2 regions of the Roseburia amylophila genome follow, and region 2 is predicted to be linked to the other one. Evidence: predicted binding sites of a transcription regulator. Region 2 holds the regulator's gene; the other holds the start of a gene.
The links. Region 2 encodes NrdR, which represses ribonucleotide reductase genes. Its sites were predicted from a motif close to CACAANATNTTGTG; they were not measured.

Region 1 (10,358 bases), on a different contig from region 2:
TGATACACCCTTGTCCTGGACATTAATTGTTGCATCCGGTTTGATAATCTCTGACCAGGAGACACGATGAATTCCAATAACCTGATCTACATGGAATGCAATATTTAATTTATTAAAGTTTGTGATAATAAACAAACCTTTTCCTTCTTCATCCTGCATACCAAGGCATCTTCTCAGGCTGATTACCGTCAGCATGGTATCTCGTGGCATAAAGATTCCTTCCACACTCGGATGTGCATTTGGTACCGGGGTTACCGGCTGATAGGATAAAATCTCACGAATCTTCGCTACGTTAATTCCGTAATGATTATCCCCTAAAGTAAACTCCAGCACTTCCAGTTCGTTCGTACCATTTTCTAACAGAATATTTGTCTCCATTTATGTTTTCCTCCCAAGGTCATTTCTTAGAATATTTCTATTTCGAATTATAACATAATATCACATAAAAATGCACCGTTTTTTTACAATTCTCTAGATATTTTTACCATTTTATAGATTACAGGTCTTATGTACCGTGTTTTCGACTACTTCCAGAGAGATTTTACTCAAATCTTCCGGTGTACTTTCCGGCACCTCAAAGAGTAAAACCGTATCTGTACCACTTCCTGCTTCAATAGTTCCCTGATATGTTCCAAAGTCATTTAACAGAATTGTGACCTGTGCAACAGCTTCCACGCTGTCATTTAACGTCACGCGGAATGACACCTTGCGGCTTAACATATCACAAGCTACTGCTTCCGTTCCAGCATTCTCTAAATGAAAATGTAAAACCAGGTATTTATTTCCGGCATCCGGCTCTACCATATAGGATGAATTCTGCTGATAAACTGTTGCAAATTCCGCACCGGTGTACTGCGTATCAATACCCGGTATTGCTACTGCATCGTTTAAGGACACACTGTTGTCCGATGCCGCATTCTCCGGAGTTCCTGTTGCATCTCCACCTTCTGATGACATCTGCTCAGTGGAATCCGGCTGTTCCACAGCCTCGGTATCTGCAGTCTCTGTTGTCTCTTCACTCTTCGATAGTCTTACAATTCCATCCTGCTGCTTTATATTATACTTTGATACTACATGTGCTGCATAATCTACAATTGTCTGTTCTTCCTGCTCCGTTAATTCAATCGGCTGCTCTCCGCATCCACCTAATAATAACGCAGCCAACAGCACACATGCCGTTGTTTTTATCTTTCTGTCCCTCATAGGCACTCCTTAACTTATCAATCTATTCCTATGTTAGCATTTTTCCGGCTTTCAGGCAATAGTTATTTCACATTCTTCCTCGTTATCATCGCGATTGCTGGTGTCTAATTCTATCCAGAATTCCACACCATCCTCATGGTTAATGACTCCGCACTGCTGATGCATGGAATCCATAATTGCTTTTACAATGGACAGACCAATTCCGCTGCCTCCATAAGCTCTGGTTCTTGCTTTATCTACCTTATAGAATTTAATCCAGATATTATCAATGTCTTCTTCCGGAATCGGCTTTCCTGTATTAAACACGCTGACTCTTACTACATCCTGCTTACATTTATAAGAAATTTTAATCCGGTTTTCACCTTCCAAATGGTTGATTGCATTGCTCAGATAATTGGTTATAACTTCTTCTATCTTAAATTCATCCGCCCATACAAAAAGCGGCTGCTCGTCAAATTCCAGAATAGCTTCCTTCTGTTCTAAGATAATGGCATTACTGGCAGTTACTCCACGTATCAGTTCGGTGATATCAAACCGTTCCATCACAATAGCATCATTCCCAAATTCCAGCTGATTCAAAGTAAGAAGTTTCTTTACCATGCGGTTCATCTTCTCTGCTTCATCTGTAATGACCTCACAATAGAAATTTCTGCTCTCCGGATCGTCCTGCACACATTCCTGTAAGCCTTCTGCATAACCCTGAATCAGTGCCAGCGGTGTCTTTAACTCATGGGAAACATTTGACAGGAAATCTTTTCTCATCTCGTCAATCTGTTCCTTCTTTTCGATATCTATCTTCAATTCATTATTAGCACTCTTTAATTCCGATATGGTCCGCTCTAAGATTTCCGATAGCTGGTTCATATGCTCGCCCAACTGTTCAATCTCATTATCTCCCTTGACCTCATACTTCGCATCAAAGTCGAATTCTGCCATTTTCTTGGATATATCTGTAAGCTGCAGAATTGGGTTAGTAATACGACGTGTAACAAAAAAAATGATAATACCACTCACTATTACCGCAACAACTCCTACATCCATCAGCAGACGATTAGACACCTGCGCACTTTCCTTGATACTTTCCAATGGAGTTCTCGCCAGCAAAAGATTACCATCTGCCAGGGTTCCCCAGAGAATCAGATAATCCGATTCCAGCCTGGTATCCTCTTTTTCTCCCATGACATAATTGTCGTTTGCTTTCAGTACTTTCATATTAAGATGCATATCATCATTCTGCACACTTGCCATGATAATTTCCATAAACTGCATCCTGAGATTTTCCACACCATTGGTAGAAGAACGCACTACTGTACCATCAGATGTAATGATTAAAATCGTCAGGTTACCATTGGAACAGATTTTTTCAAAATCTATATCATAATCTGATGTATTTAAGATTCCCTGTTCACTGGCCGCATTAATCTGCTGAAACCCATTTTCCAGCACTTCCTGTTTATAGCGGGTATAATAGCCTTCCAGCAGGGTAACATTAAGAAGCCAGCACAGTAATACCGTGCCGGCCACTAATCCAACGATAGTCAATGTAATCTGCGTTGTAATGGAATGCTGCTTTTTCTTATTCTTTGCCATATATCTTCCACCTTATCACATTCTATTGCGGTGCATCAATGTCCAGCTTATAGCCCATACCCCAGATTGTCTTGATATAATCCCCTTTTTCGCCCATCTTGCTACGCAGCTTTTTCACATGGGTATCGATGGTTCTGGCATCACCGAAATAATCATAATTCCATACATGATTCAGAATTTTCTCACGGGATAAAGCAATTCCCTTATTCTCCATGAAATATGCCAGAAGCTCAAATTCTTTATAGCTCAAATCAATATTTTTGCCGTCAATTGTTACCATGTGGGCAGCCTTGTCCATTACAATGCCACCTACTTCCAGCACATCATCTTCCGTATAATTGCCGGTTCTCCGCAAAATTGCCTCTACCCTTGCCACCAGGATCTTCGGGCTGAATGGTTTACTGATATATTCATCCACACCAAGTTCAAATCCCAAAAGCTCATCACTTTCTTCACTCTTGGCTGTCAGCATGATAATCGGTGTCTTGGAACTTTCCCTGATTTCCCGGCATACATCCCAGCCGTTCATCTTCGGCATCATAACATCCAGAATAATCAATGCAATATCTTTATTTTTATAAAATACGTCTAAGGCTTCTTCTCCGTCTCCTGCCTCTAACACTTCAAAGTTCTGTTTTACCAGGAAATCCCTCACCAGCTTACGCATACGGCTTTCATCGTCTACCACCAGAATTTTACGTTTTTCCATATTTGCTTCCCTCTTCTTTTTTCTATAGTTTAACGGATAAATATGTCAAATTTGTGTTCTTCTGCGATTTAATTCTGTTTTTCCAAAGCATCCAGTGCCGCTTCTCTTTCATCCAGTTCCTGTTCCCACTCTTCATATTTATTAATGATTTTCGTCTCATAATTTAAGATTGTGGTACTGCCACTGGTAAGGCTGATGGCAAACATGGCAATAACAATGATAATCAGCACAATATTCACAGAAAGTAAGATGCGGCAGCGCTTCTGTAATTTCGTTTCCTGTTGTTCCTCTGAATTTTTATCAGCATTTTCGTTTGGGTGCTCACCAGATTTTTCTTTGCCAGCTACATGGTCAAGGTCTAAGCCCATATCTTTCACCGGAATACCTGGTATTTCGGATGCATCCACCCCGGGCAGCCCTTTCAGATAATCCTGCAATTCTTTTAGATAGGCATATCCTATCGGTGTATGGAACAATTCCTGAGCCATGATTCTCTGGTAGATTTCCTGTACCATCTGTGGATTATCCATATTCATATTATCATGTATGTACTGGATTCCTTCCACTTCCTTTTTTGCCAATTTTGCCTGATCTTCATTTTCAAATACGAATCCACTTACTTCCCAGACTTTGCCATCTAATTCTTTTTGTTCCATATTTCCTCCTGCAATTTACAATCCCAGAAAAGTCTTTTTATAAAATGGTGCAACCTCACCAATCAGCTCCATTGCCTTTTCATCTGCTTCATGCATATCAAGACGCATATAGCCAAGGGACGGCTTTACAGCTTCAGCAATTCCTTCAAAGACGCTCTTTCTCTCACCCTTAAACTCTACAACCAGCAAATAACTAATGTCATCCTTACGTTCAATCTTCGTTACCAGATATGCTTTCTTGATATTCTTCTGTTTCTTCATATATTCACTGAGTATCTGTTTCAGTTCATCCGCCTCCGCAATTGGCTCACCAACAAACACACCCGTTTTCTTTTCAACAAGATTGCCAGATGCCATCTCAGCTTCCTGCCTCTTATAGCGTTTGAAATAACCTATAATAATTTTCTTCCGGTTCTCTTCTACCCGAAGTTCCATACTGCCCGGATTGATTACAAAATCTCGCTCTCCTGCAATCTTCATCAGCTGATCAAAACTGACTTTCTGTCCCTTCCATTCCTTTACATTATAAATCTTCTGGAAACTCTGCCAGTCTGTATACACCGGCATCCACTGTGCTCCATTGCTATCCTGTAACAATGCAAACTGAAGGGCTGTTCCCTTTTTTCCGTCTGCATCCTTTTCTTCCTTCGGGTCCTCTACCACTTTTACCGGACATAAGAATTCCCCGCGGACTACCTCTTTTAACATACGGTCACATAAGAACTGCTCCGCACGTTTCCACTGTTCATCTTTCTTTTCTTCAAATAAAATCTGTCTGTGTCTTGCCATTGCAAGAATCAGAGCCGGATTTACAACCGGAATCTGTGCTTTGGAAAGCTCGGAAAAATCCGGTGGTGGAAGCAAGTCATCTCTTTTTAATCTGCAGGAATAGCTTCCCACATCCAGTATCAGATCTTCCATACCCCACCAGTGGAGGTTTGCCCAGAAGAACATCTGCTTGTCTCCTCTGATTCCTTTTAATTCCAGTTCTACATTCTGCTCTTTATAATGTTCTATTGCCTTTTGGGCAAATTCTTTCGTTGAAAAGATTAATACACTTCCGTCCCCCATAACACGCGGGTAACCGGTATGCTTGTCCCATGCGCAGTAAAGCTCTTTGCATCCCTTTATTTTATCTGCCAGAATCTTGTTAAACACTTCTATCTTCTTTAAAAAGTTATCTGCCACAAAGGTTTTCTTCTTATGATGTACTTCTGCAGAACGAATCAGAAATTCCAGTTCCTCTAAAGTAAGCTTTGCAAGCTCCTGTTCATCCGGCATTTCATAATTCAAAAGATGGGTCTCTAATAATTCTTCTTTACGCTCTTTACTAATTTCCATGTTCTTCTCCTATATCTTTCCTTAAAACAATCACGTTATTTCTATTTTAATATAAAAATGCTATAAAGTAAAATAGAATCCTTCCGGATTCTACTTTATCTTTCACGCAGTTTACATCAGTTCTTCAATGACTCCTGTTTCATTGTATTTTCTGCAGTCAATGACACGCTGATTGGAAGAACCTTTGAATTTTAATGTAATATCATATAGCTCTGCCACATAAGGGCCATCCACCAGCACATCGATTAAGGATAATAATTCTTTCGTATCCTCGGTATATCTTCTTCCCTCCGGTACCAAATCCTTATCCAGTACATATCCGGTATATGCCCATATGTCTTTTTCCGGATGTTCCGTCCGCACCCGCTTGATAAACGGAAGCAGTGCATGCTGGTTTTCCGGTTCAAAAGGGTCTCCTCCCAAAAGAGTCAGTCCCTTGATATAGGGAGATTCCAAAGATGCAAGAATTTCATCTTCTACTTCTTTTGTAAATTCCTCTCCATTTTTAAAATCCCATGTTTCCGGCTGAAAACACTCTTTACAGTGGTTCCGGCAGCCGGATACAAACAGCACCGTTCTTACACCGGTGCCGTTCGCAATATCATTATATTTAATCGCTGAATAATGCATTTTCTTTTCACTTTCTTTTTATAAATGAAGTACACGCTCCTTGATTTCCTGGGTTCTTCCCTGATTCCAGAACTGGGAACCAATATAACCACAGGTACGTCTTGCCACGTTCATCTTATCCTGGTCACGGTTGTGACAATGCGGGCACTCCCATACTAATTTTCCATCATCATCTTTTACAATCTGAATCTCACCATCATAGCCACATACCTGGCAGTAATCGCTCTTGGTATTTAACTCTGCATACATGATATTCTCATAGATGAATTTCATTACAGATAAAACAGCATCCAGATTATCCTGCATGTTCGGAACTTCCACATAGCTGATTGCTCCACCCGGTGAAAGTGCCTGGAACTGGGATTCGAATTTCAGTTTGGTAAATGCATCGATATTTTCGGTTACATGCACATGATAGCTGTTGGTAATGTAATTCTTATCGGTAACACCCGGAATAACTCCGAAACGTTTCTGTAAACATTTTGCAAATTTATAGGTGGTAGACTCAAGCGGTGTTCCATATACGGAGAAATCAATATTTTCTTTCTCTTTCCACTCCTTGCAGGCATCATTTAACCGTTGCATTACCTTTAAGGCAAATGGTGTTGCTGCCGGGTCGGTATGTGGTTTTCCAGTCATATATCTGGTACATTCGCAAAGTCCTGCATAACCCAGTGAAATAGTAGAATATCCACCATATAAAAGCTTGTCTATGGTCTCGCCTTTTTTCAGACGGGCAAGTGCTCCGTACTGCCAGAGAATCGGTGCCACATCAGAAGGTGTTCCCTTCAGGCGGTTATGACGCGCCATCAATGCACGGTAGCAAAGATCCAAACGCTCATCAAATAGCTTCCAGAATTTTTCAAAATCTCCGCCGGAAGAGCATGCCAGATCTACCAGATTCAAGGTTACCACGCCTTGATTGAAACGACCGTAGAACTTTGGCTTGCCATCTTCATCATGATATACGGTAAGGAAGGAACGGCAGCCCATACAGGTATAGCAGTTGCCATCTTTTAATTCCTTCATTTTCTTCTCAGAAATATAATCCGGAACCATACGCTTTGCAGTACATTTTGCTGCTTTCTTGGTCAGATAATAGTATTCCGAATCCTCATGGATATTATCCTCTTCCAATACATAAATCAACTTTGGAAATGCCGGTGTAATCCATACGCCATCCTCATTCTTAACACCCTGATAACGCTGGTCTAGCACTTCCTCTATAATCATGGCAAGGTCTTTTTTCTCCTGCTCATTCTTTGCTTCGTTCAGATACATGAACACGGTTACGAATGGGGACTGTCCGTTGGTAGTCATCAGGGTTACTACCTGATACTGGATAACCTGTACGCCCCGCTCGATTTCCGCATGAAGTCTTCTTTCCACAATGTTGTTAATCTTCTCTTCGCTCAGCTCCACATCGCTCTCTTTTAATGTCTGCACCAGCTCTGCATGAATTTTCTCGCGGCTGATCTGGACAAATGGTACTAAATGTGCCAGTGAAATACTCTGTCCGCCATACTGGGAGCTTGCCACCTGAGCAATAATCTGGGTTGCAATATTACACGCTGTAGAGAAAGAATGTGGCTTGTCAATTCTGGTTCCGCTGATAACGGTTCCGTTCTGTAACATATCCTCTAAATTTACCAGATCACAGTTATGCATATGCTGTGCAAAATAATCTGCATCATGGAAATGGATAATTCCCTGTTCATGTGCCTCTACAATATCCTCCGGGAGAAGGAATCTTCTGGTAATATCCTTACTCACCTCACCAGCCATATAGTCACGCTGCACGCTGTTTACGGTTGAATCCTTATTGGAATTCTCCTGTTTTACTTCTTCATTATTACATTCAATCAGACTTAAAATCTGTTCATCCGTAGAGTTGGATTTACGTACCAGGGCACGTTTATAGCGGTAAGTAATGTATTTCCGGGCAACAGAAAAAGCCCTCTTGTCCATTAACTGATCCTCCACTAAGTCCTGAATATCTTCTACATTCAGGGCATGGTTGGCATCCTTACAGGAATCTTCTATATATTGTGCAATCTCCTTAATCTGGTCTGCAGTCAATCGTTCCGCTTCCACCACCTCATGGTTTGCTTTATTGATTGCAATAATAATTTTTGAAATGTCAAAAACAGCCTCTGCGCCGCTTCTTTTAATGATTTTCATTGAAATCCTCTCCCATAAAAAAATAGTCTATTCGCATAAAATCGGCACAAAACTGTACTAGATTTTGTGTCGAATCTCTTCAACGCATATACAGTATACCATATCTTGTGTTTTACGCAAGGGGAATATACAAGATTCATGAAATTTTTTCAGAAAAAATTTTTTAGAATTTAACGCTTTTTTCATAATCTGGACAATTATTTTTCACAAAATCCGGGTATACTACAAATATCAATAGAGAACAGGTTCATCCCCCAATGTCTTGTCTCTCTATTTGATAAAACTTTTTTCATAAATTTTCATAACTCCCCTTTGTACCCCCGCAGTGCTGTGGGGGTATTACCTTTGTAAAACCATTTTTCAGACTGTAAAAACCCCGTCTCAAATATCAATGCGATATCGAAACGGGGCTTACTTCATTTTTAATCTATTTTTTAGAAATCTACTTCTGTGTCATAGTAACAGCATTTCAGCAGTTTTTCCATTTCTTCCTGACTTGGCTGTCTTGGGTTGGAGCCGGTGCAGGCATCCAAAATTGCATTGGCTGCAATCTCAGGCAGTCTCTCTAAGAATACTTCTTCCGGTACAAAGCCCTGCTCAGCCGGATAGCTGTCCGGTCTGTAGTTCTTAATACAGTGCGGAATATTCAAGTCATCATTCATCTTACGCAGGTACTGGATTAAAAGTGCGACTTTCTCGTCCAGTGTCTCTCCGCCAAGCTTCATAAAATCTGCAATCACGCCATAACGTTTCTTTGCAGTCTCATCCTTTGCATTAAATGCAATAACCTTCGGCAGATACATGGCATTAGCTGCGCCATGAATAATATGTGCACCGTAGTCGGCAAATGCGGCACCGGTCTTATGTGCCATAGAATGTACGATTCCAAGCAGTGCATTGGAAAATGCCATTCCAGCCAGACACTGGGCATTGTGCATGGCATCACGTTTTGCCATATCTCCGTTATAGGAATCAATCAGATCATGCTGAATCATCTCAATGGCATGGAGTGCCAGCGGGTCTGTAAAATCACTGTTTGCAGTTGAAACATACGCTTCGATTGCATGTGTCATCGCATCCATTCCGGTGTGGGCTACCAGTTTCTGCGGCATGGTCTCTGCCAGTTCCGGGTCAACGATTGCTACGTCCGGTGTAATCTCAAAATCCGCAATCGGATATTTGATTCCCTTCTCATAATCCGTAATAATAGAAAATGCAGTTACTTCTGTTGCTGTTCCTGAGGTAGAAGAAATTGCACAGAAATGTGCTTTCTTTCTTAATTTCGGAATTCCAAATACCTTACACATGTCTTCAAAGGTAATATCCGGATATTCATATTTAATCCACATTGCTTTTGCAGCATCAATTGGTGAACCACCACCGATTGCTACAATCCAGTCCGGCTTGAACTTCTCCATAGCGGCAGCACCCTTCATCACGGTCTCAACAGATGGATCCGGTTCAATTCCTTCAAACAGTTCCACTTCCATACCTGCTTCTTTCAGATATGCCTCTGCTTTATCCAGGAAACCAAACCGTTTCATGGAGCCTCCACCAACACAGATCATTGCGCGCCTTCCTTCAAAGTTCTTCAGTGCCTCCAATGCACCTTTGCCGTGATATAAATCTCTTGGTAATGTAAATCTCTGCATTCGTAATACCTCCTTGATAATCATTGTATGTTTACTGATATATTTTTATCATAACATAATAATATACAAAAGGTAACTGGATTTTTCTTGTTTTTTGTGAAATTTTTATAAAATTTGGTTATATTTTCCTCTTACTCTGTTATTTCAGCAGCAGCCGCATCCTGCACCAGCGGATTCGTATCCCGGGTGGTATCTGCTGCCGTCTTTCCTGTCCGGTTACTTACTGCCTTGCTGATTTCTTTTACCTCATCTGTCGTTTCATAATCCTCTACATCAAATAAATAGCGGTGCAATAAATCTACATTGGTCTCCAAATCCGTTGGTACAACTACTGCTCCGATGGATTTTTCCATCATCTTGGTGTCTAACTGGAATGGCCAGCCCTGGGTATCTGCA
Region 2 (10,358 bases):
TCCGCTTTCCATAATTTCTTATATTTTCAGTTATTTTGTCCTTTTTATTTTATTCTTTTTTATTTCGCTCTTTTACTTCGCTTTCTTCTTTCTGCCATTCTTTGAAGGCTTCTGCTTCTTTACGCTGTAACCAAAGCTTCCAAGCTTCTTACCCAGCAGAAAATATTCTCCATGGGAATAAGTCACCAGTCCGCTCTGATTCAGTTCGAATTTACCTTTTTCATTCATATAGGAATCATCAACGGTAACGCCTACTACATCTGCCAGAAACATATCATGGCTTCCAAGATGTAATATCTGGCTTACCTTGCAGGCAATGTTTACCGGACTTTCTGCAATTCCCGGTGCCGATACCTGCGGAAGGTTCAGTGGTGTCAGATGCATGGCATCAAACTTGTCAACGTCACGGCCGGATTTTACGCCACAATAATCTGTGGCACAGACCAGATCCTTCGTCACAAGATTTACAACAAATTCACCAGTTTCCGTGATTATTCCATGGGAATATCGTTCCGGACGGACAGATATGGAAAGCATCGGCGGATTCGTACATACCGTTCCTGCCCACGCTACCGTAATAATATTCGGTTTTTCTGTCGGTATCTGACAGCTTACCATCACTGCTGGAACCGGATATAACATATTACCCGGCTTCCATGTTTCTTTCGCCATTTCAATTCTCCTGTATAAGTTGTTATCTTATTTCTGTCTCTGATATGGGCATTTATACCTGCTATCATCCTGCCGTAAGCATTTACGCTTGCTGCAATCCTGCCATTAATGTCGGAATCATCTGTTTCTTACGGGATACTACTCCCTTTAAGTAAAAGCTGCCTGATTCATCCGGCTCTCCAAAGCACTCCTTTAAAAGGCTGCCTGCCTGTGCTCCGGCATAGATTACTTCCGAATTCTCATCCAGAATGTCCGTCAGCATCACAAATACGGCATCCAGTTTCTGCTCTCCCAATGCAATTTCCAGATATGGCTGCAGCTTCTTCTTCGCCATGCCAAGCTGCACGTCACTCATGGCACTAAGCTGTGCTACACCAAAATCAAATTCATCGGTATGGAAGGTTTTAAAATCCTGATAAAACAGTTCTTCTGTTGTCTTTTTCTTAAAATCACTGCCGGCTTCAAACATCTTCTTGGCCAGCTCTTCAATATCTACTTCTGCAATCTTCGCCAGTGCTTCTGCTGCTGCCCGGTCCATCTGTGTACAGGTCGGTGAACGGAACATCAAGGTATCTGAAATAATTGCTGCCAAAAGAATTCCAGCTGTCTTTTTATCAATGATTGCTCCCTTTTCCTGATACATCTGATAAATAATCGTTGAAGTACAGCCCAATGGCTGGTTCCGGAAAAATACCGGAGCAATCGTCTCAAGGCTGCCTAGTCGGTGATGGTCAATAATTTCTAAGATTTCTGCATCTTCGATTCCATCTACTGCCTGGGATTTTTCATTATGATCAACAAGGATCACCTGTTTTTTCTGTAAATTTAAAAGATTTCGTCTGGAAAACATACCGACATATTTTCCATTCTCATCCAGTACCGGAAAATCACGATGACGCACTTTAGACATAGTCTCTTTCACATCATCCACATAATCCTCTAATTCGAATGTAATCAGATGCTCCTTTTTCATAATATATTTAATCGGCATACTCTGATTAATCAAACGCGCCACGGTAAATGTGTCATATGGTGTGCTGATAAGCATACAGTCTTTCTCTTCTGCAAGCTGCACAATGGTCTTTGTAATCTTCGCTCCGGAACAGACAATCACACAGCTTGCATTCATTTCCAATGCACAGAACTGTGATTCATAACGGTCTCCTAAGATAACCATATCGTCATCTTCAATATACTGCTCCATCATATCCGGTGTGGTAGCCGCAACAACAACCTTACCTTTTATGAAGTAACCATGCTCATTTCCTGTTACAAGAGTTCCATTTAAAGTCTCAACAATATTCTTATACTGCGTCCGGGCAGTTGCAAGAATCCGGTTGTCCAATACATCCATATAGGATTTTGCAATATCACTGGTAACAACCATTCCCTGCAGATTGTTCTCATTGTCAGTAATCGGCAATGACACGACATCTAAATTCTTCATCAGCTCCCATGCCCGTTTAATGGAAATGTGACTGCTGACGCCCTCCGTTCTACGATATTCAATATCCTTAATCTGTGCACCGACATCTGTTATCAGTTCCGGTTCCGGTACATCAAAAAATTTTAGGACATACTTCGTCTCTTCGTTCATATGTCCTGCTCTTTTCGGTATAAAAATACCGTCCTCTGTTTGATTTTTTAAATCTGCATAGGCAATCGCCGCACAAATAGAATCTGTGTCCGGATTCTTATGTCCAATTACCCATGTCTTTCTCTTTCCCTGTGTCATATAATTCCTCGTTTTAACTACTGCTTAAAAATTAAATACTCCAAGAGAATATAGAATAAATGCCACCAATACTACAAAATTGATAACAGAAAACCAGGTTAAGCATTTTGCATAACCTTTTACGGTATTCAAGCTCTTCTCTAAAGTATCATTTTCCTCTAACTTAACGGTAAGCTCTTTAATTAAGTCCTGCATATTGCGGTAGCACTTTACATCTTCGGTATGTATTTTCTCAGCCAGTTCCAGTTTCATGCTGTCTAACTGCTGGGAAATTTCCTGTAAAGATGCCTGCATCTGTGCAGTCTGTTCTGCGGTTCTTCCGGTGGAATCACTTACGTCTGCTGCAATCTTTTCAGACAGTGCATTCAATTTTTCTTCTACACGGTTAATCATTTCTTCCATCTGACCGTGTACTCCGGTAAGAAGAACATCTGCTTCTGATTTACGTGCATTTAAAACATGCTGCAGTTCTTTTGCTTTTTCTTCTCTTTCATCTACGATATTCTGTAATTCCTGCACTTTGTCTTCTTTTGTAACAAGCAAAGCCTGAAGCTGTTTTGCTTTCTCACGGAATTCATCAATCTGCTTTAATAAGAAATCTTCCTTATCCATTCCTTTATCCACCTTACTGTTTGTCCTCTCTGACCTGTTATGCTGTTCGTTTTCTTTTAACGAAGGGGCTGCCTTTCTGGTCTCTGTATTTCTTATCTGTACCTTCTGTTGTGTCACCGGCTCTTTTCTGCTCCGGTCCGGCGTCCCATAACTCTTCGCATTTTTACGGTAAAACATCGTTTTCAGCACATCAAAAAAGCTTTTCACTACCGTCTTCCTCCTGCGGAATCTCTTCCATTCCTATTACTGCTAGACACATTCTAGCATTTACCCTGTGATTTGTCCAGCAAATGCTCAACCATTGCTTTCTCCTTTGCTGTCAAATCTGCATCTGCCAGCAAATCCGGTCTTCGTTCCATGGTTCTTTTAATGGATTGTTCTCTCCTCCATGCTTCTACCTTTGCATGGTCTCCGGAAAGTAAAATAGCTGGAACTTTCTTTCCCATCCAGTCTTCCGGTCTGCTATACTGCGGATATTCCAATAAATTTCCTTCAAAGGATTCTGTGGTTCCGGATTCATCATTTGCCAGTACGCCAGGCACCATACGGGATATCGCATCCACCATGACCATTGCCGGAAGTTCTCCTCCTGTCAGCACATAATCTCCAATCGACACATAATCCGTCACAATTTCTTCTAACACACGTTCATCGATGCCCTCATAATGCCCACAAAGCAATACCAGGTCTTCTTCCTTCGCATAATCCTTTGCCATTTCCTGCTGAAACGTATTGCCCTGAGGTGTAAGATATACTGTTCTTGGCTTTCTTCCAATCTTCTGCGCCACTGCCTGCCACGCATCATAAATCGGCTGTGCCTGCATTACCATCCCGGCTCCGCCACCATACGGATAATCATCTACTTTTTTATGACGGTCTAACGTATAATCCCGGATGTTAATTGTTTCTATATTTAAAAGTCCTTTGCCAACTGCTCTTCCGATGATACTGGTATTCAGTCCCCGTTCTACCATATCCGGAAATAATGTTAATATATGAAAATTCATTTTGCTACCTACTTCTTATTAATATCACGAAGCCCATTTAAAAGGTGTACCGTAATGGTGCCTTCCTCTATATTGACATTTTTTACACAATCCTTAATTGCCGGAAGTAAAATATCATCTTCCCCATCTTTATGTAATACATAAATGTCATTTGCACCGGTCTGAAGTACATCCTTTACTTCACCTAAATCTTCTCCGTCATCTCCGACTGCCTTTAAGCCAATCAAATCAGCCACGAAATATTCATTCGGAGCCAGCTTTACAGCATTTTCCCTTGTTACATATAGCCCTCTGCTCTTATACTTCTCTACATCATTTATATTATCAAATTCTTTGAATTTTAATATTACCAGATTTTTAAAGAAGCGCGCCTGTGTAACCTGAAGCTCCATCGGTTCTTTTCCAGTATCCAAAAATACCTGCTTCAGCTTTTTAAAACGCATGACATCATCTGTTGTCGGATATACCTTCACTTCGCCACGCACACCATGTGTATTGGTAAGTACACCTACCTGCAGCATTTCTTCCTTCCAGTCTTCCTGCACTTTCTTCATATCCTATCCTCTTTCTCTTATACTTCCCGTTCTTCAGGCAAGCCTGAATTTAATTATACAAAAGAAGCATAACTGCCGCAAGTAAAAAAGGTAAGATTCTTAAGAATTCTTAGGAATCTTACCTTCTAACGGTCTCTTACTTTTTTATAATCAAAATTGCTCTTATAAATTAAAGTTTTCTACATTTCGCACTTTTGCAGTATCCGTTGCAGTAATCTGCCGGATTCCGCTCTGTTCAATGTTCTCTCCAACAAAGAACTGATACTGCTGCAGTACCTGATCTTTGTGCATATCGGATAATGCCTTCTCAACATCCAGACTATGTATATCACTTTCAGAACCTTTCATCTCGTAGGTACGATCCGGCTGATACTGTGCTGCATAATCTGCTGCCCCAAAATCCTGTTCTCTTCGTACCGGAGTCTCTAAGGTATCCTTCTGCTGCTGTTCAGATGCACCGGCATCTGCTGCCGTCTTAACAACCGGTGTATCTTCTACTGCATTCCGGATATTCTGTATGCTGTTGTAATCGTAAAATCCCGCATTGGGACGAATTCCTGAAATATTCATAACGATCACGTTCCTCACATCATAATTATCTGCTACTAATTTTATCGGATAAATTCAACAAAAGTTAACCCTTTTCTCCAAAAAGATTTTCTTTTATTTATCCAGCATTTTCTTTAACTCATTCATAAAGGTATTTACATCCTTAAATTCACGATATACAGATGCAAAACGAACATACGCCACTGCATCTAAATCTTTAATCTTATCCATCAGGATCTCACCAATTACAGTACTTGGGATTTCCTTTTCTTCCCGATTAAAAATCTCTGTCTCCACTTCATCAACCAGTCTGGTTATCTGCTCCACGGATACCGGTCTCTTATGGCAGGCACGAAGTACACCTGCTTCAATCTTGGAACGGTCATACTGCTCTCTGCAGTTATCCTTTTTTATTACAATCAATGGAATTGTCTCAACTTTTTCATAAGTTGTGAAACGTTTTCCACAATCGTCACATAATCTTCTCCGGCGAATGGAGTTATTGTCATCTGCCGGTCTCGAATCAATTACTCTGGTATTTTCACTGCTGCAAAATGGGCACTTCATCTTTTTTCTCCTATTCTAAAAGCTACGCAAAACACGCTTTGTGAATTTTGCGTAAATAATACCGTTTTTCCATCACCAAACGTTCATAAAGAACTGCTGATATCAGCTTTTACAAATATTGGTCGTACTATTTTTAGTATAACTTTCTCGGATTCTTATGTCAACTAACTTTTCACATCTTCTACACAGACATCTACCAGAATAATATCCGGTCCAATCCGCACAACACGTTTCCATGGAATAATATATTCGCATGCCGGACAAAAAATACAGAAAAATTTTCCCGGCGCAGCTACAACCAGTGCACAGATTCTTCCATTGCACTCATCCAGTTCCAAATCCACCACATTTCCCAGGCAGCAACAGTCTGCAATATTAATCACCTGCTTTTCACACAATTCACAATAACGTATCATGTGCCTGCCCCACTGTGCCTTTTCTTCTATTTATACTATGCCGGATTTTTCAAAAGGTTCCTTATACGTTGAAACGGAATAAAATAATATCGCCATCCTGAACAACGTAATCTTTTCCTTCCAATCTTACCAGTCCCTTTTCTTTTGCTGCTGTCATGCTTCCACACTCAATCAGATGGTCATAGGATACCACCTCTGCACGTATAAATCCACGCTCGAAGTCGGTATGAATCTTTCCTGCCGCCTGCGGTGCCTTGGTTCCCTTGGTAATAGTCCATGCTCTTGTCTCATCTTCTCCTGATGTAAGGTAGCTGATAAGTCCTAACAATTTATAGCTTGCTGCAATCAGTTTCTCAAGTCCGGATTCTTTTAATCCAAGGTCCTCTAAGAACATTGCTTTTTCATCATCATCTAATTCCGCAATTTCCTGTTCAATCTGTGCGCAGATAACAAATACTTCACTGTTTTCTGCGGCTGCCTGTTCTCTTACTCTTGCAACATGTGGATTATTTGCGCCATCATCTGCAAGGTCATCCTCACTTACATTTGCTGCATAGATAACCGGTTTTGCAGTTAATAAATTATAAGATGCAAACCATGCCTGCTCGTCCTCATCATCACTCAACGGATAAGTCTTTGCCATCTTTCCTTCTTCCAGATGTGCCTTTAAGGATTTCAAAAGTGCCTCTTCTTTTGCAAGTGTCTTGTCCATTCTTGCCTGTTTGGTAACTTTTGCAATTCTTCTCTCTAAGATTTCAATATCAGAAAAGATAAGCTCTAAATTAATGGTCTCAATATCACGAACCGGGTCAATGCTTCCGTCTACATGGACTACGTTGGTATCTTCAAAACAACGTACAACATGAACGATGGCATCTACTTCACGAATATTGGCAAGGAACTGGTTTCCAAGTCCCTCTCCTTTGCTGGCTCCTTTTACAAGTCCTGCAATATCTACAAATTCAATGACTGCCGGTGTTACTTTCTTGGAATGATACATCTCGCCTAACACCTTCAGACGGTTATCCGGTACGGTTACGATTCCCACATTCGGGTCAATGGTACAAAACGGATAATTGGCTGATTCTGCGCCTGCTTTGGTCAGTGAATTAAATAATGTACTTTTTCCTACGTTTGGTAAACCTACGATTCCTAGTTTCATTTTATCTTTTACCTGTTCGAAAATCCTTAAGTTATCAGGTTTTTCGCCTTTCTATGTTATTTTACTACATAATTTATCATGCAAATTTTTAAGCTGTATCAAACTCTTTTCTGCCATGTTGGCAAAAGGAGCTTAATACAGCCTATTATTATATCATAAGTCTTATTATTTTGAAACCATCAAAATTTAAAGTTCATGTTTTCCGCCTATTATCGGTGAAAACTTTATTCATCCACAGATACCTCTGCAAGATTCCGGACAGAAAAATTGTCCTTTTCAAGTTGTTCTTTGGATTCCCTCTTGTTCTTTTCAATAGCACTTGCTTTGTTGAGGTCTGTCTCTACAAACACACTATAGTCTTACCACCATTGCAGGCAACCAGTGAAAAGACCAGCTTCTTTTATCCGGCTTCCGGTTCTCTTTTTATAATACTCTTTGAATAGCATCTACTACCTGCTGCCACTCTTCCATGGCTTTCGGATAAAAATGCTCTATCTTTTCGATGTTTTTTTCTTTTCCGGCACACTCCAGCTGGTAAAAGAAATCTCCAAGCGTTCTGGCTCCGATGCCCCAGGCTTCACCCTTTAATCCATGGGACTGGGTTACGAATGTTTTCCATAATTCGTTCATGTTTTCTGTATCTGTTGTAGTTTCTGAATCTATGATAGTTTCTGCAGTTTCTTTCATTGTTACTACATGATTTATCTTAAGAGTTTGGAATGCTTTCTCTAAATGATGCTGCTTCTTCTCTTTTTCTTTTGCAAAGATGCCTAACAATTCTTTATAGAACTGTTCATCTCCATCCGCATAGGATAAGCCTTCCTCTGCTGCAATTCCATTCTTCTCAAGATAATGTAATAAGCCTCTTAGCTTTATTATCTTTGTATCATCCATGTTTCCCTGGAAAACCATATTTTCTTCCGGCTGATAATCCCTAAGATATTTCTGCAGCATAATCTCCAGTGTACCCGGTTTTACCGGCTTGGTAATATACTCTGCAAATCCTTCGTTTTTGTACAGTTCTTTTGCACCAGCTGTTGCATTAGCGGTAAATGCCACTGCCTGCGTATAATGATTTCGTCCTTTCTCATCTGCACGGATGAGGTGCAGCGTCTCTATGCCATCCGGCTTTGGCATCATATGGTCTAAAAGAAGTAAATCATATGTTTTCTCTTCACATTTTTGAACGGCAGTATTTCCATCCATCACGGTTTCCATTTTAACCTTTGTCTTATGTAAAAGATGTTCTAATACCATCAGATTCTGCTCATTATCATCTACCGCAAGAATGGTAAAGCTGCTGTAATCCGCATTCATACTTTTCTCACTCTGCTTTGTAAAATGATGTTTTTCCGATACTTCTATCCACGGAATCCGAACCGTAAAGGTACTTCCCTTCGTCACTTCACTAATCAGGCAGAGGCTTCCACCCATAGCCTCTGCCAGCTGTTTCGCAATATCCAGCCCGAGACCGATTCCGTCTTTTCTGCTGTTCCTGGCAGTATTGCCCCGTTCAAAGCTTTCAAAGATTTTATCCTGCTCTTCTTTTCCTATTCCAATTCCACTGTCTGCCACAGCTATCTTCAAAAAGGTATCTCCATTTTCTGCTGCTTTTTCTACACCCAGCTCCACAAAGCCTTCATCTGTGTATTTCACCGCATTTTCCAGTAGATTTATGATAATCTGACGGATATGTGCCTTGTCTCCATAGAAATGTTTTCCTGGTTTTAATAATGGTTCCTCCATCCGCAGCCGGAAGTTTAAAGATTTCTTCTCTGCCTGTGGCCTCATCTGGGCTGCTGCGTCATGGATAACCTCTTCTAAAGCAAATGCATCCTTCTTTATCTGAAGCGTACCACTTTCTAACCGGGAAGCATCTAACACTTCTTCTATCAGTGCAATCATACTGTCACCGGCAGATGCAATTTCTCTGGTATATCTACGGATTTTCTCTTCTGATGTTTCTTCCGCAATCACTTCATTCATACCAAGTATCGTATGCATCGGAGTCCGCAGCTCATGGCTCACTTTCATTAAAAATCTGGTCTTGGCTTCATCCGCACTACGAAGTCTCTGCATCATTTCCAAGTTTTCTGTCTGATCGATAAACCAGAGCATGCAGCCATCTTTCTCACCATTTTCCACAATATCCTCCATACGAAGTTCATAGATGCGGTCATTTTTATGCAACAGCCTTTCCCGGTTTGTCAGTGCCTGCAGGATTTCTTTTTGCCTGCTTGCGGCACTTCCTACCTTTATTTCCGGGAAAAGTTCCTTCATACGCTGATTGACGGAGATAATTTTATTTTCTGCATCCAGGATAATCAGGCCTTCTTTTCCATAATGAAATGCATTATCCACAGCAGCCTGCTGAGAACCAAAATATCCATAATGAATCATTGCCATCATCATGCAGAACATCATAGTTGTCATGGCAATGACTACCGGATTATAACTGCCAAATACACCCAGACCCTTTAAGATTAATTCCAGTGCAAAAGTTCCCACACCTGCTATCATATAGAGAATCCGTTTCTTATGAATTGGCGAACTCTCCCCGTAACGCATGATACACAAAATAAGTACCGCAAGTATTACCGTTCCCAGATGTATATAATGTAGTTTCCAGATGATTCCGGGTATAACTTCAATCCGGTGATATATGCCATCTTTCAATATCCGCATTGTTTTATAAAAATATGGATGATATTCTGCCGTAAATACTCCTGTCAAAACAATTGTATTAATTACTGCCTGAATAAAATAAATAAATTTAGGAATTTTAAGTCTTCCAAACTCCGATGCAAACCAGAGAAATGCCATTAAAAATCCTGCCTGTCCCACATACTGGATACACAGCCCGGCAAGTGCCTCACCAACGGTATCCGAATGCACCAGTTCCAGATGAACTCCCACCACAAACAGCATGGAAAAAATATCATAAATAATAAATGCAAGCTGTGCTTTGGAGCGCTTTTTACGAAGGCAGATTGCCAACATAAAAAGCATCAGGATAATCGCTATAATATTTACCGACACAAGAAAATAGAACATACTTATTTTCCTTTCGTAAAAGTCTTTTTG

Region 1: nrdD (anaerobic ribonucleoside-triphosphate reductase) is a predicted target of NrdR. The motif match lies at 8,407-8,420, and genes of this name have one in related genera.

What each region holds. Positions count from the first base shown of each region.
Region 1 is NZ_JAOQKI010000006.1:109,701-120,058, forward strand. Features, by position in the region: gene OCV43_RS05320 (chemotaxis protein) at 1-378, opposite strand, end outside; gene OCV43_RS05325 (DUF4352 domain-containing protein) at 490-1,203, opposite strand; gene OCV43_RS05330 (sensor histidine kinase) at 1,255-2,793, opposite strand; gene OCV43_RS05335 (response regulator transcription factor) at 2,816-3,502, opposite strand; gene OCV43_RS05340 (hypothetical protein) at 3,571-4,158, opposite strand; gene OCV43_RS05345 (enhanced serine sensitivity protein SseB) at 4,174-5,499, opposite strand; gene nrdG (anaerobic ribonucleoside-triphosphate reductase activating protein) at 5,611-6,129, opposite strand; gene nrdD (anaerobic ribonucleoside-triphosphate reductase) at 6,148-8,310, opposite strand; gene OCV43_RS05360 (iron-containing alcohol dehydrogenase) at 8,745-9,962, opposite strand; gene OCV43_RS05365 (LCP family protein) at 10,094-10,358, opposite strand, start outside.
Region 2 is NZ_JAOQKI010000013.1:44,028-54,385, reverse strand. Features, by position in the region: gene OCV43_RS09565 (flavin reductase family protein) at 73-672, opposite strand; gene OCV43_RS09560 (putative manganese-dependent inorganic diphosphatase) at 755-2,407, opposite strand; gene OCV43_RS09555 (hypothetical protein) at 2,432-3,226, opposite strand; gene trmD (tRNA (guanosine(37)-N1)-methyltransferase TrmD) at 3,280-4,026, opposite strand; gene rimM (ribosome maturation factor RimM) at 4,035-4,580, opposite strand; gene OCV43_RS09540 (hypothetical protein) at 4,743-5,150, opposite strand; gene nrdR (transcriptional regulator NrdR) at 5,244-5,696, opposite strand; gene OCV43_RS09530 (YlmC/YmxH family sporulation protein) at 5,861-6,112, opposite strand; gene ychF (redox-regulated ATPase YchF) at 6,174-7,274, opposite strand; gene OCV43_RS09520 (ATP-binding protein) at 7,698-10,328, opposite strand.